4 regions of the Cedecea selenatireducens genome follow, and region 3 is predicted to be linked to each of the others. Evidence: predicted binding sites of a transcription regulator. Region 3 holds the regulator's gene; each other region holds the start of a gene.
What was found. The regulator sigma-54, encoded in region 3, starts transcription at its own class of promoters, with help from an activator protein. The targets are predictions, from matches to a motif close to GTTGGCACANNTTTCGCTNT.
Positions count from the first base shown of each region.

Region 1: the regulator sigma-54 is predicted to act here: its motif matches at 1,932-1,951, upstream of norV (anaerobic nitric oxide reductase flavorubredoxin).
Region 2: the regulator sigma-54 is predicted to act here: its motif matches at 2,066-2,085, upstream of hypA (hydrogenase maturation nickel metallochaperone HypA).
Region 4: the regulator sigma-54 is predicted to act here: its motif matches at 1,494-1,513, upstream of glnA (glutamate--ammonia ligase).

Region 1 is NZ_JBHIKW010000002.1:393,672-397,075, reverse strand. Features, by position in the region: gene norW (NADH:flavorubredoxin reductase NorW) at 1-435, opposite strand, end outside; gene norV (anaerobic nitric oxide reductase flavorubredoxin) at 432-1,883, opposite strand; gene norR (nitric oxide reductase transcriptional regulator NorR) at 2,106-3,404, shown strand, end outside.
Region 2 is NZ_JBHIKW010000013.1:81,335-84,738, reverse strand. Features, by position in the region: gene hypD (hydrogenase formation protein HypD) at 1-568, opposite strand, end outside; gene ACE38U_RS18685 (HypC/HybG/HupF family hydrogenase formation chaperone) at 568-828, opposite strand; gene hypB (hydrogenase nickel incorporation protein HypB) at 819-1,682, opposite strand; gene hypA (hydrogenase maturation nickel metallochaperone HypA) at 1,675-2,037, opposite strand; gene hycA (formate hydrogenlyase regulator HycA) at 2,405-2,860, shown strand; gene ACE38U_RS18665 (4Fe-4S dicluster domain-containing protein) at 2,949-3,404, shown strand, end outside.
Region 3 is NZ_JBHIKW010000005.1:59,669-63,072, reverse strand. Features, by position in the region: gene lptB (LPS export ABC transporter ATP-binding protein) at 1-576, shown strand, start outside; gene rpoN (RNA polymerase factor sigma-54) at 625-2,058, shown strand; gene hpf (ribosome hibernation promoting factor) at 2,081-2,368, shown strand; gene ptsN (PTS IIA-like nitrogen regulatory protein PtsN) at 2,451-2,948, shown strand; gene rapZ (RNase adapter RapZ) at 2,995-3,404, shown strand, end outside.
Region 4 is NZ_JBHIKW010000014.1:13,435-16,838, forward strand. Features, by position in the region: gene glnA (glutamate--ammonia ligase) at 1-1,407, opposite strand, end outside; gene typA (ribosome-dependent GTPase TypA) at 1,784-3,404, shown strand, end outside.

The DNA.
Region 1 (3,404 bases), on a different contig from region 3:
CATCACCCGCCGGGCGCCACGCAGCCGCGTTTCACAGGCCAGGTATTCCTGCTGGCTGTTCAGTGTTAGCATTAGCTCTTTGCCTGCTATTGGTGGCAAAAGGGCGGCGGAGCCGGTCGCCAGCACCAGTTTGTCGTAGTGCCATTGCTGCTCGCCGCATTTCACCCGCTTGTTTTTCGGGTCGATGCTGCTGACCCAGCTGTTGGCGTGCAGCGTCAGGTTGAACTGCTCTGCAAACGCACCGGCCTGCTGGCGGGTCATCGCTTCGGCACGCTGATTTAAGCTCATCACGTGGCTCAAATCCGGCTTGTTGTACTCGTCGGCGCTGTCGGCGGCAATCAGCCGGATAGGCACCTCTGCGCTGTGTTTACGGATATTTTTCACCAGCTGGCGGGCGGCAAAGCCCGAGCCGATGATCGCGATGCCGTTGTTCATTTGGCCTCCGTTGCCAGTTCGTCGAAGACATCTTTGCCCAACGAGCATTCAGGGCACAGGAAGCTGTCCGGCACTTCGCTCCACGGGGTGCCAGGTTCAACGGCCTGCATCGGTTCGCCCAGGGCCGGGTCGTAAATCCACTGGCAAACGCTGCACTGCATGCAGGGACCGAGGTCGACGCTGTCGGATACTGGCGCAGCTTCTGAAACTACTGGTGCGGCGGTCATAGCGCTGTGGGTCACTGGCAGCGGGGAGAGCGCCCACTGGCGGGCAATTTCGCGGCCATGCTCGCGGCACAGCGCCAGCGCATTGCCGTCCGGGCGCCATTTCGCCTTCAGGCTGAGGGACATTTCAAAGCCTGCGTCCTGCAGGCGGGTAGAAAGGCGGTCTACCGCGCCGCCGCTCCAGCCGTGGGAGCCGAAGGCGCTGGCGCGTTTGTTGCGAAAGCGCAGCCCGGTTATCTCTTCCACCAGCCCGGCGATCTTCGGCATCATCACGTTGTTCATGGTGGAGGTGCCGACCAGCACGCCTTTGGAGCGGAACACGTTGGTCAGGATTTCGTTTTTATCGCTGCGGGCCACGTTGAAGATTTTCACCGCCACGCGTGGGTCAACTTCGTGGATCCCCTGGGCGATAGCGTCGGCCATCATACGGGTGTTGTTCGACATGGTGTCGTAGAACAGCGTGATGCGATCTTCCTGGTAATCCGCAGCCCATTTCAGGTACAGCTCAACGATTTGGGTTGGATTCTCGCGCCACACCACGCCGTGGGAGGTCGCAATCATATCCACCGGCAGGTTGAAGCCGAGGATTTCGGTAATTTTCGGCGTCACCAGGCGGCTGAACGGCGTCAGGATGTTGGCGTAGTAGCGCTGGCACTGCTCGAACAGCTCGGTCTGGTCCACTTCGTCGTTAAACAGGTGCTCGTCGCAGTAGTGCTGGCCGAAGGCGTCGTTGCTGAACAGCACCGCGTCGCCGGTCATGTAGGTCATCATGCTGTCCGGCCAGTGCAGCATTGGCGTTTCGACGAAGATAAGCTGTTTGCCATTGCCTAGCTCCAGGCTATCGCCGGTTTTCACCACGTTAAAGTTCCACTCCGGGTGATGGTGGTGGCCGTTAATAGAATCGATGCCGTTTGCCGTACAGTAGATGGGCGTGTTCGGGATGCGTGACATCAGCTCGGTCAGCGCCCCGGCGTGGTCTTCTTCCGCATGGTTGATAATGATGTAATCGAGCGTATTAAGGTCGATCTCACGCTCAAGGTTCTGCACAAACTCACGGCTGAACTTATGGTCGACGGTGTCGATCAGGACGGTTTTTTCTTCACGGATGAGATAGCTGTTATAGCTGCTGCCGCGCAGCGTTTTGTATTCGGTACCGTGAAAATCACGCACTTCCCAGTCACGTTGCCCAACCCACTGAATGTTGTTTTTAACCTGAATAGCCATTGAGAACCTCATTGATGTCATAGCGTTAAGTGCTTCAATGACTGTTCTATAGCGAGTATCGTGCCAACTTTTTAACTTATTGATTTTAGTTGTTTTATTATTTATCTTGCCGTTTTTCATTGTCATAATGACATTATTGATTTTGGTCATTATGACACTGTTGTTTGTCATTTTGACTACTCAGGCGTAAGCTGAACTCCCCGTTTTCCCCGGAGCCTCATCATGAGCCTGTCGATGTCTTCTCTCGCCGCCATTGCTATCGAACTGCAAAGCGGCATCAGCCATTCTGATCGCTTTTCTCGCGTCATCCGCACGCTGCGAAAGCTGCTCGGCGGCGATGCCACGGCGCTGCTGCGCTACGAGTCGCGCCATTTTTACCCGCTGGCGATTGACGGCCTGGCTGTCGACGTGCTGGGGCGGCGCTTTGCCGTTGACGCTCACCCACGCCTGGAGGCTATCGCCCGCGCAGGTGACGTGGTGCGTTTTCCGGCCGACAGCGAGCTGCCCGACCCGTACGACGGCCTTATTCCCGAACACGAAGACCTCAAGGTTCATGCCTGCCTGGGGCTGCCGCTGTTTGCCGACCAGAATCTTATCGGGGCGCTGACCGTGGACGGCATGGACCCCCACCAGTTCGACGGCTTCAGCGATGAGGAACTCAGGCTGATTGGCGTGCTGGCCTCCGGGGCGCTGAATAACGCCCTGCTGCTCGAACAGCTTGAGAAGCAAACGCCGGAAGGCACGGTGCAGCCCGCCATTGCGCGCGGCGTGGTGGGGGAGATGATTGGCCGCTCGCCGGGCATCATCCAGTTGAAAAAAGAGATCGGGATTGTTGCCGCCTCGGATCTTAACGTGCTGATCACCGGCGAAACGGGCGTCGGGAAAGAGCTGGTGGCGCGGGCGATTCATGCCGGTTCTGCAAGAACGGCGAACCCGCTGGTTTATCTTAACTGCGCCGCACTGCCGGAAAGCGTGGCGGAGAGCGAGCTGTTCGGCCATGTGAAAGGCGCTTTCACCGGCGCAATTCACCACCGTACCGGTAAGTTTGAAATGGCGGATAACGGCACGCTGTTCCTGGACGAGATAGGTGAGCTGCCGCTGGCACTGCAGGCCAAGCTGCTGCGCGTGCTTCAGTACGGCGATATCCAGCGCGTGGGCGATGACCGCAGCCAGCGGGTGGATGTCCGGGTGCTGGCCGCCACTAACCGCGATCTGCGCCAGCAGGTGGTTGCCGGGGCGTTTCGCGCAGACTTGTTCCACCGCCTGAGCGTCTTTCCTCTGCACGTTCCGCCGCTGCGTGAGCGAGGCAGCGATATTGCGCTGCTGGCCGGGTTTTTCTGCGAGCAAAGTCGCGTGAAAATGGGGCTCAAGCAGGTGGTGCTGAGCGAAGCGGCGCGCGTGCAGCTTGCACACTACGGCTGGCCGGGGAACATCCGCGAGCTGGAGCATGCCATTTACCGCGCTATTGTGCTGGCTCGTGCAGGTCATCCGCAGGGAGAGCTTGTCCTGCTGCCCCAGCAC
Region 2 (3,404 bases), on a different contig from region 3:
CGGGCTGGGAAAGCAGGCTACGCAGCGTCGGGATCAGCGTGATGTGCTGGCAGAAGAAATAGAAGTTATCGATGCCCTGCGACTTTGCCTGCTGCAGGGTAATCGCCGTGGCGGGCATAGTCGTTTCAAAGCCGAGCCCGAAGAACACCACTTTCCGTTCCGGGTTTTGACGTGCCAGAGTCAGCGCGTCCATTGGTGAGTAAATCACCCTGACGTCCGCGCCACGCGACTTCGCCTGCATCAGCGAACCGTTTTTTCCCGGCACGCGCATCGCATCGCCAAAGGTGCAGAAAATCACCTTCGGATGGCTGGCTATCTCAATGCAGCTGTCGATTCTCCCCATCGGCAGCACGCAAACCGGGCAGCCTGGGCCGTGGATAAACTCGATGTTTTCCGGCAGCAGCTGGTCGAGGCCGAATTTAAAAATAGCGTGGGTATGGCCGCCGCAAACCTCCATGATGCGCAACGGGCGGGCTGCCGTGTAGTCCAGCAGCGGGGCGCGTACTTTCAGCGTCTCAATCAGCTGCATCACGCGTTCCGGATCTCGGTATTCGTCGACATAGCGCATCAGCGATGCTCCTCGCCGTAGAGCAGGGCGCCGACGTCCGGCTCCACCTCGAACATGTTTTGCAGGGCATCGAGCGTGTCGCGCGCTTCGGCTTCATCAATGATGCTCATGGCAAACCCGACGTGGACCAGCACCCATTGCCCCACGGCGGCGTCGCCGACCAGGGTTAAATTCACGTCGCGCTGTACGCCGCAGACGTCCACTTTTGCGCTACCGTCGGCCAGCCGCTCGACTATCTGGCCGGGAATGCCTATGCACATCGTTCCGCCTCCAGCCAGCTAAGCCACTCGTCCATTCCTTCGCCGCTGGTCGCAGAAACCAGAATAATTTTGATGTCCGGATTGACCTCGCGGGCAAAGGCCAGGCATTTGTTGACGTCGAACTGCAAGTACGGCAGCAGATCGATTTTGTTCAGCAGCATCAATGACGCGGCGGCGAACATATGCGGGTATTTGAGCGGCTTGTCTTCCCCTTCCGTGACCGACAGCACCGCGACCTTGTGGCGTTCGCCTAAATCAAAGCTCGCCGGGCAGACCAGGTTGCCGACGTTTTCGATAAACAGCACGCCGTCCTGCTCAAGCGGCAGGCGCAGCATGGCATCGCGGATCATTTGGGCATCAAGGTGGCAGCCTTTACCGGTATTCACCTGAATGGCCGGCGTCCCGGTTTCGCGGATGCGCGCCGCGTCGTTCACCGTTTGCTGATCGCCTTCGATAACCGCGCACGGCACTTTAGTATTCAGACGTTTTAGCGTTTCGGTGAGCAGGGTAGTTTTGCCTGAGCCGGGGCTGGACACCAGGTTCAGCACCAGCTGATTCTGGCTGGCAAAGCGTTCGCGGTTATGGGCGGCGAGCTGGTTGTTTTTATCCAGCACGTTCAGCTCAATCTCCAGCATTTTGCGCTGCGTCATGCCCGGCGCGTGGGTGCCCGCCGCGCCGTGGCCGTAATGCAGGTCGCCCTGCTCGTCGGCCGTCGGGGCGAACTTGACGCCGGTTATCTGCTGCAGCGGGCGTGCCGCCGGGGCAAACGGGGCGCTGCGAAAGCCTGAGTGAGGATTACGCTCGTCCCCTTCAATATACAGGTTGCCTTCACCGCAACCGCAAGTGCTACACATGAGCTATCTCCTGATCGATTTCCAGACGCTTAATCTGCATGCCGTCATCCGCCACGATGCGCAGGTTGCTGCCGTTACAGTTGGGGCAGCACTTCACGCGCTGGGTCAGCAACGTGACGAACTGCTGGCAGTCATGGCACCAGCATTCGGCTTCCTGCTGGTGGACATGAAGCTCGCAGCCTTCCGCCAGCGTGCCGCGGCAGACCAGATCAAAGCAAAACTCCAGGGCGCTGGTTTCCACGCACGAGAAGGCGCCGACTTCCAGCCAGACGCCGGTGACGCGGCGGGCGTTGTTCTGGCGGGCATGGCTTTCGATAAGTTCGACTGCGCGCTGGCAAAGGGTGATTTCGTGCATGGGGCCTCCGGGGTTAACTGGGGCTGGTAATGCAAAGACGGTGCCAGGCCTTTTTTTGCCCCTCACCCCGGCCCTCTCCCCGAAGGGGCGAGGGAGAATTCTTTAAAGGAAAGGGAATGATTTATCCCCTCACCCTTGCAGGGAGAGGGTTCTCCAGCCCTGCTTTTTATTCCCTCTCCCTCCCAGGGAGAGGGTTAGGGTGAGGGTAAAAAAATCCCGACACGAAAAGTCAAAGATGACGAAATGACACGTCACCCGTCATTTTTCCGCCAACCATTTAACGAAAAAGCATTTAAATACAATTAATTAAAAACATGGCACGAAATGTGCCTTACGGAGGGACAAGCATTAACAGAGTGAACAAAACATGAACATTTGGGAACTGAGCGAGAAAGCCGAGTATATCGCCGACAAGCACCAACGCCTGCTTTCGCAGTGGCATCACTACGGCAACACCCTGATTCAGGGGATCACCTTATCGAAAGCGAAGCTGCATCACGCCGTGGGCTGCAACCCGGACGAAAGCCTGCGCTTCTTCTTGTTTGACCACTTCGTCATTCAAATCAACCTCGCCGAAGGCTTTAACAGCCACACCATCGAGTACGCCATCGAACTGCGTGACGGCAGCGATAAGGTGCTGATTGCAAAGGCGACTATCGACGATGACGGGCTGATTGATAACGCCATCAGCAACCGCGACCGCGAGAAAGTGCTCGACCACTACCTGGAGCTTATCCGCCCGGTGTACGACAGCCTTTATCTGGCCGTGCAGCAAAACACCCCGCTGTCCATGACGCTGCTTCAGCAGTCCGCCGTGGCATGAAGAGATTTGGGGTGTCGAGAACTGTCGAACCGGCAGCTTTTCGGCATGTTTTCGTCAAAAATGACGATCGTCACCTGAGGAAGAGCTGGTGAACCGTTTTGTAATCGCTGACTCAAAATTGTGTATGGGCTGCCATACCTGCGAAGCGGCCTGCGCCGAGACGCACCGTCTGCACGGCCTGCAGTCCCTGCCGCGCCTGAAAGTCATGCGCAACCTGAATGAATCTGCGCCGCAGATGTGCCACCACTGCGAAGACGCACCCTGCGCCGGGGTTTGCCCGGTTAACGCTATTACCCGCGTGGACGGGGCCGTACAGCTGAATGAAAGCCTGTGCGTAAGCTGCAAACTTTGCGGTATTGCCTGCCCGTTCGGCGCCATTGAATTCTCCGGCAGCCGCCCGCTGCATATTCCCGCCAACGTTAACAGCCCGAAAGCGCCGCCTGCACCTCCGGCCCCGGCTCGCGTTAGCCCGCTGCTCGACTGGGTGCCCGGCGTTCGCGCTATCGCGGTCAAATGTGACCTGTGCAGCTTCGATGAAAACGGC
Region 3 (3,404 bases):
GGCATCGTGCCTCGTGATGCGGGAAACATTATCATTGATGATGACGATATCAGCCTGCTTCCACTGCATGCCCGTGCCCGTCGTGGTATCGGTTATCTGCCGCAGGAAGCGTCCATTTTCCGCCGCCTGAGCGTGTTTGATAACCTGATGGCGGTGCTGCAGATTCGCGATGACCTGACGTCAGAGCAGCGTGACGATCGCGCTAACGAGCTGATGGAAGAGTTCCACATCTCGCACCTGCGCAACAACCTTGGGCAATCGCTGTCCGGCGGTGAGCGCCGCCGCGTTGAAATCGCCCGCGCGCTGGCGGCCAACCCGAAATTCATTTTGCTGGATGAGCCCTTTGCCGGGGTTGACCCTATTTCCGTTATCGATATCAAACGCATCATCGAGCATCTGCGTGACAGCGGCCTCGGCGTGTTGATTACTGACCATAACGTGCGCGAAACACTGGCCGTCTGCGAACGCGCCTATATCGTTAGTCAGGGGCATCTGATTGCCCACGGCACGCCGGAAGAAATCCTTGAAGACGAGCAAGTTAAGCGAGTCTATCTGGGCGAAGAGTTCAGACTCTGATAGGGTGGGAAGTCTTACACGACTTATTTGAGGACGTTTGCTCTGAACATGAAGCAAGGTTTGCAATTACGGCTTAGCCAACAACTTGCTATGACGCCCCAGCTACAGCAGGCCATCCGCCTGTTGCAGCTTTCAACGTTAGAGCTTCAGCAAGAACTCCAGCAGGCACTGGACAGTAATCCATTGCTTGAGCAAACCGACCTGCATGATGAGATCGAGACTCAGGAGATGCCTGAGAACGAAGCAATGGACACCCGTGAAGCCCTCGAGCAGAAAGAGATGCCCGATGAGCTGCCGCTGGATGCCAGCTGGGATGAAATCTACACCGCCGGTACGCCTTCAGGGACAGGTACCGACTATCTCGATGACGAGCTTCCTGTCTATCAGGGTGAAACCACCCAGTCACTTCAGGATTACCTGATGTGGCAGGTTGATCTGACGCCGTTTTCCGATACGGATACCGCGATCGCGACCTCCATCGTCGATGCTGTCGATGAAACCGGGTATCTCACCGTTCCTCTGGAAGACATTCTGGAAAGTCTGGGCCACGACGATGTGAGCCTGGACGAAGTTGAGGCCGTGCTGAAGCGAATTCAACGCTTTGATCCCGTTGGCGTTGCGGCAAGAGACTTACGCGATTGCCTGCTTATTCAACTTTCTCAATACGCCAAAGACACACCCTGGCTGGCAGAGGCCAGGTTAATCGTAAGCGATCATTTAGATCTGCTGGCGAATCACGATTTCCGTAATTTAATGCGGGTCACGCGCATTAAAGAAGACGCCCTGAAAGAGGCCATGTGCCTGATCCAATCCCTCGACCCTCGCCCTGGCCAGTCGATTCAAACCGGCGAACCGGAGTACGTTATCCCTGATGTACTGGTCCGTAAGCACCTGGCACGCTGGGTCGTTGAGCTTAACGCAGACAGCATTCCACGCCTCAAAATCAACCAGCAGTATGCAGCCATGGGCGGCAACACGCGCAATGACAGCGACTCGCAGTTTATTCGCAGCAATCTGCAGGAAGCGAAATGGTTGATTAAAAGCCTGGAAAGCCGCAATGATACGTTATTGCGCGTGAGCCGTTGCATCGTCGAGCAGCAGCAGGCGTTCTTCGAACACGGTGAAGAACACATGAAGCCGATGGTGCTCGCCGACATCGCTCAGGCGGTCGAGATGCACGAATCGACTATCTCAAGGGTGACCACCCAGAAGTATTTGCATAGCCCGCGCGGCATCTTTGAATTGAAGTATTTCTTCTCCAGCCACGTCAATACCGAAGGCGGCGGCGAAGCCTCCTCCACGGCAATTCGGGCGCTGGTGAAGAAGTTAATTGCTGCGGAAAACCCAGCCAAACCATTGAGCGACAGCAAGTTAACCACCCTGCTGTCGGATCAAGGTATTATGGTTGCTCGCCGCACAGTTGCGAAGTACCGAGAGTCTTTATCCATTCCACCGTCAAACCAGCGCAAGCAGCTGGTGTGACTTCACCGATAAGGAAGACACTATGCAGCTCAACATTACGGGACAAAACGTCGAGATCACTGATGCACTGCGTGAATTTGTGAACACGAAGTTTGCCAAACTGGAGCAGTACTTCGACAGAATCAACCAGGTCTATATTGTATTAAAGGTGGAAAAAGTCACCCATACAGCGGATGCTACGCTGCATGTGAATGGTGGAGAACTGCATGCCAGCGCCGAAGGCCAGGACATGTATGCCGCGATTGACGGTCTGATTGATAAACTGGCCCGACAGTTAACGAAACACAAAGATAAACTAAAACAACACTGATAATCCGGGCATCCAATGTGCATATGGCCGGCCCGCTGCCCGTGTAGCGGGCCGTTTGCACAAAAAGTGCTTAGGTGAACTTATGATGAACAACGATTCCGCTCTACAACTGAGCAATGTCCTTAACCAGGAATGTACTCGCAGTGGCGTCCACTGTCAGAGTAAAAAACGTGCGCTGGAAATCATCAGCGAACTGGCAGCAAAACAGCTTGGCCTGCCGCCGCAGGTGGTGTTCGAAGCCGTACTCACCCGCGAACGTATGGGCAGTACCGGCATTGGTAACGGCATTGCCATTCCCCACGGCAAGCTGGAGGAGGATACGCTCCGGGCCGTCGGCGTCTTTATCCAACTGGAAACGCCTATCGCGTTTGACGCCATCGATAACCAGCCGGTCGATCTGCTGTTTGCGTTACTGGTACCGGCAGACCAGACAAAAACGCACCTCCACACGCTTTCCCTTGTGGCCAAGCGTCTGGCGGATAAAACCATTTGTCGTCGGCTGCGCTCGGCCAGCAGCGATGAAGAGCTTTACCAGATAATTACTGAAACAGAAGTCGATAACGGCAGCGAAAACGAATAATCAGCGCGTTTAATGTCTCAGACAGATAAATCGGGGGAATGATTACATGGTGCTGATGATTGTCAGCGGCCGCTCAGGTTCAGGGAAGTCTGTAGCCTTGCGCGCACTGGAAGATATGGGATTCTACTGCGTGGATAACCTGCCGGTCGTTCTGCTACCAGAGCTGGCGAAAACGCTTGCCGACCGGCAAATTTCCGCGGCGGTCAGCATCGACGTGCGCAACATGCCGGAGTCGCCGGAAATCTTCGAGCACGCAATGGACAGCCTGCCGGACGCTTTTTCCCCGCAGCTGCTGTTCCTGGATGCCGATCGTAATACGCTGATCCGTCGCTATAGCGATACGCGCCGTCTTCATCCGCTCTCCAGCAAAAATCTCTCTCTGGAAAGCGCCATTGACGAAGAAAGCGATCTGCTGGAACCGCTCAAATCGCGGGCCGACCTGATTATCGACACTTC
Region 4 (3,404 bases), on a different contig from region 3:
GACGCTGTAGTACAGCTCGAACTCTACCGGGTGCGGAGTCATGCGTACGCGGTCGTTTTCTTCGATACGCAGCGCGATGTAAGCATCGATAGCGTCGTTGGTGAATACGCCACCTGCGGTCAGGAACTCACGGTCTTCGTTCAGAGCGTTCAGTGCTTCTTCCAGAGAACCTGCAACCTGTGGGATCTCTTTCGCTTCTTCTGGCGGCAGGTCATACAGGTTTTTGTCCATGGCTTCGCCAGGGTGGATCTTGTTCTTAATACCGTCCAGGCCGGCCATCAGCAGCGCTGCGAAGCACAGGTATGGGTTCGCCGCTGGGTCCGGGAAGCGCACTTCGATACGACGTGCTTTTGGCGACGCAACAACCGGGATACGAATAGAAGCAGAACGGTTACGGGCAGAGTACGCCAGCATTACTGGTGCTTCGTAGCCTGGGACCAGACGCTTGTAGGAGTTAGTGGTTGGGTTCGCCAAGGCGTTGATCGCTTTAGCGTGTTTGATAACACCACCGATGTAGTACAGCGCTTGCTCAGACAGGCCTGCGTATTTGTCGCCGGAGAACAGGTTTACGCCGTTCTTGGACAGGGACATGTGGCAGTGCATACCAGAACCGTTATCGCCAAACATTGGTTTAGGCATAAAGGTCGCGGTTTTACCGTAGGCGTGAGCAACGTTGTGCACAACGTATTTGTAGATCTGAATTTCGTCAGCTTTTTTGGTCATGGTGTTGAAGCGGGTAGCCACTTCGTTCTGACCAGCGGTCGCTACTTCGTGGTGGTGAGCTTCAACAACCAGGCCCATCTGCTCCATGGTCAGACACATAGCAGAACGCAGATCCTGAGCGGAGTCGACCGGTGGAACCGGGAAGTAACCGCCTTTCACAGCAGGACGGTGGCCTTTGTTACCGCCTTCGTATTTGGTGCCGGTGTTCCATGCGCCTTCGATATCATCGATAGCAACGTGGGAGCCGGAGATAGAGCTGCCGAAACGAATGTCGTCGAACAGGAAGAATTCTGGCTCTGGCCCGAACAGAACGGTGTCTGCGATGCCGGTAGAGCGCAGGTAGTCTTCAGCGCGTTTTGCAATGGAACGCGGGTCACGGTCGTAGCCCTGCATGGTGCCTGGCTCGAGAATGTCGCAGCGGATAATCAGGGTAGAATCCGCGAAGAACGGGTCGATAACCGCCGTCGTTGGATCTGGCATCAGCACCATGTCGGATTCGTTGATACCTTTCCAGCCACCAATCGAGGAGCCGTCAAACATTTTGCCTTCTTCGAAGAAGTCAGCATTCACCTGATGAGCAGGGATAGTGACGTGCTGTTCTTTACCTTTAGTATCGGTAAAGCGCAGATCAACAAACTTTACTTCATGCTCATTCAGCATCGTCAAAACGTGTTCAGCGGACATACTTAAACTCTCCCGGATTGGTGTAGTCGTCGTGGTAACGAGGTAATCAAACACTTCTTAATGTGGCTTTTCGCCATAAAATGTTTAAAGCGAAATCTGTGCCAACTTTTAAATCACCCTAAAAAGGCGCTATCATGCGCACCATAGTGCAAAAGGGCTGCACCAGGATGAATATTTTGCACCAATATAGTGCTTCAGATTAAAACCTGAGCACCATATTGGTGCAATTTACGTTATAGCTCCCTTTTTAGCTCCGTGAAAGCGATCACAATCCCTTACTTTCTATATTGTTTGTAAAGGTTCTTTGTGATCCTGTTCTGTCCTTCGATTAATACGTGTACAATAACGCGCTATTTCTAATGCCTGAGGCAAAGTTGTGATCGAAAATCTGCGTAATATCGCCATCATCGCGCACGTTGACCATGGTAAAACTACCCTGGTTGATAAGCTGCTGCAGCAATCTGGTACTTTCAGTAACGAACGTGCTGAAGCCACTGAACGCGTGATGGACTCCAATGACCTGGAGAAAGAGCGTGGGATTACCATCCTCGCTAAAAACACCGCTATCAAATGGAATGACTATCGTATCAACATCGTTGATACCCCAGGACACGCCGACTTCGGTGGTGAAGTTGAGCGCGTAATGTCAATGGTTGACTCCGTTCTGCTGGTGGTTGATGCAATGGATGGCCCAATGCCGCAGACGCGCTTCGTAACCAAAAAGGCGTTTGCCCATGGTTTGAAGCCGATCGTGGTTATCAACAAAGTTGACCGCCCTGGCGCGCGTCCTGACTGGGTTGTTGATCAGGTCTTCGACCTGTTCGTTAACCTTGATGCGACCGACGAGCAGCTCGACTTCCCAATTATTTATGCATCCGCACTGAACGGCATCGCGGGCATGGATCACAATGATATGGCAGCGGACATGACTCCACTGTATCAGGCCATTGTCGATCGCGTACCGGCACCGAACGTTGACCTCGACGGTCCACTGCAGATGCAAATTTCCCAGCTGGACTACAACAACTACGTTGGCGTTATCGGCATCGGCCGCATCAAACGCGGCAAAGTGAAGCCAAACCAGCAGATCACTATCATTGATAGCGAAGGGAAAACCCGTAACGGTAAAGTCGGTAAAGTTCTGACCCACCTGGGCCTGGAGCGTATCGAGTCTACCGAAGCCGAAGCGGGCGATATCATCGCCATCACCGGCCTGGGCGAGCTGAACATCTCCGACACCATTTGCGACCCGCAAAATGTTGAAGCGCTGCCAGCGCTGTCCGTAGATGAGCCAACCGTTTCCATGTTCTTCAACGTAAATACCTCTCCGTTCTGCGGTAAAGAAGGTAAGTTCGTGACCTCTCGTCAGATTCTGGATCGTCTGAACAAAGAGCTGGTACACAACGTTGCGCTGCGTGTTGAAGAAACCGAAGATGCGGATGCATTCCGCGTATCCGGCCGTGGTGAGCTGCACCTCTCCGTTCTTATCGAAAACATGCGTCGTGAAGGTTTCGAGCTGGCGGTATCCCGTCCGAAAGTTATCTTCCGCGAAATCGACGGCCGTAAACAAGAGCCGTTCGAAAACGTAACGCTGGATATCGAAGAGCAGCATCAGGGTTCCGTGATGCAGGCGCTCGGCGAGCGTAAAGGCGACCTGAAAAACATGAATCCGGACGGCAAAGGCCGCGTGCGTCTTGACTACGTGATTCCAAGCCGTGGTCTGATTGGCTTCCGTAACGAATTCATGACCATGACCTCCGGTACCGGTCTGCTGTACTCCACCTTCAGCCACTATGACGATATCCGTCAGGGCGAAGTGGGCCAGCGTCAGAACGGCGTGCTGATCTCCAACGGTCAGGGTAAAGCGGTTGCGTTTGCTCTGTTCGGCCTGCAGGATCGCGGCAAGCTGTTCCTGGGCCACGGGGCTGAAGTTTACGAAGGCCAGATCATCGGTATTCACAGTCGTTCTAACGACCTGACCGTTAACTGCCTGACCG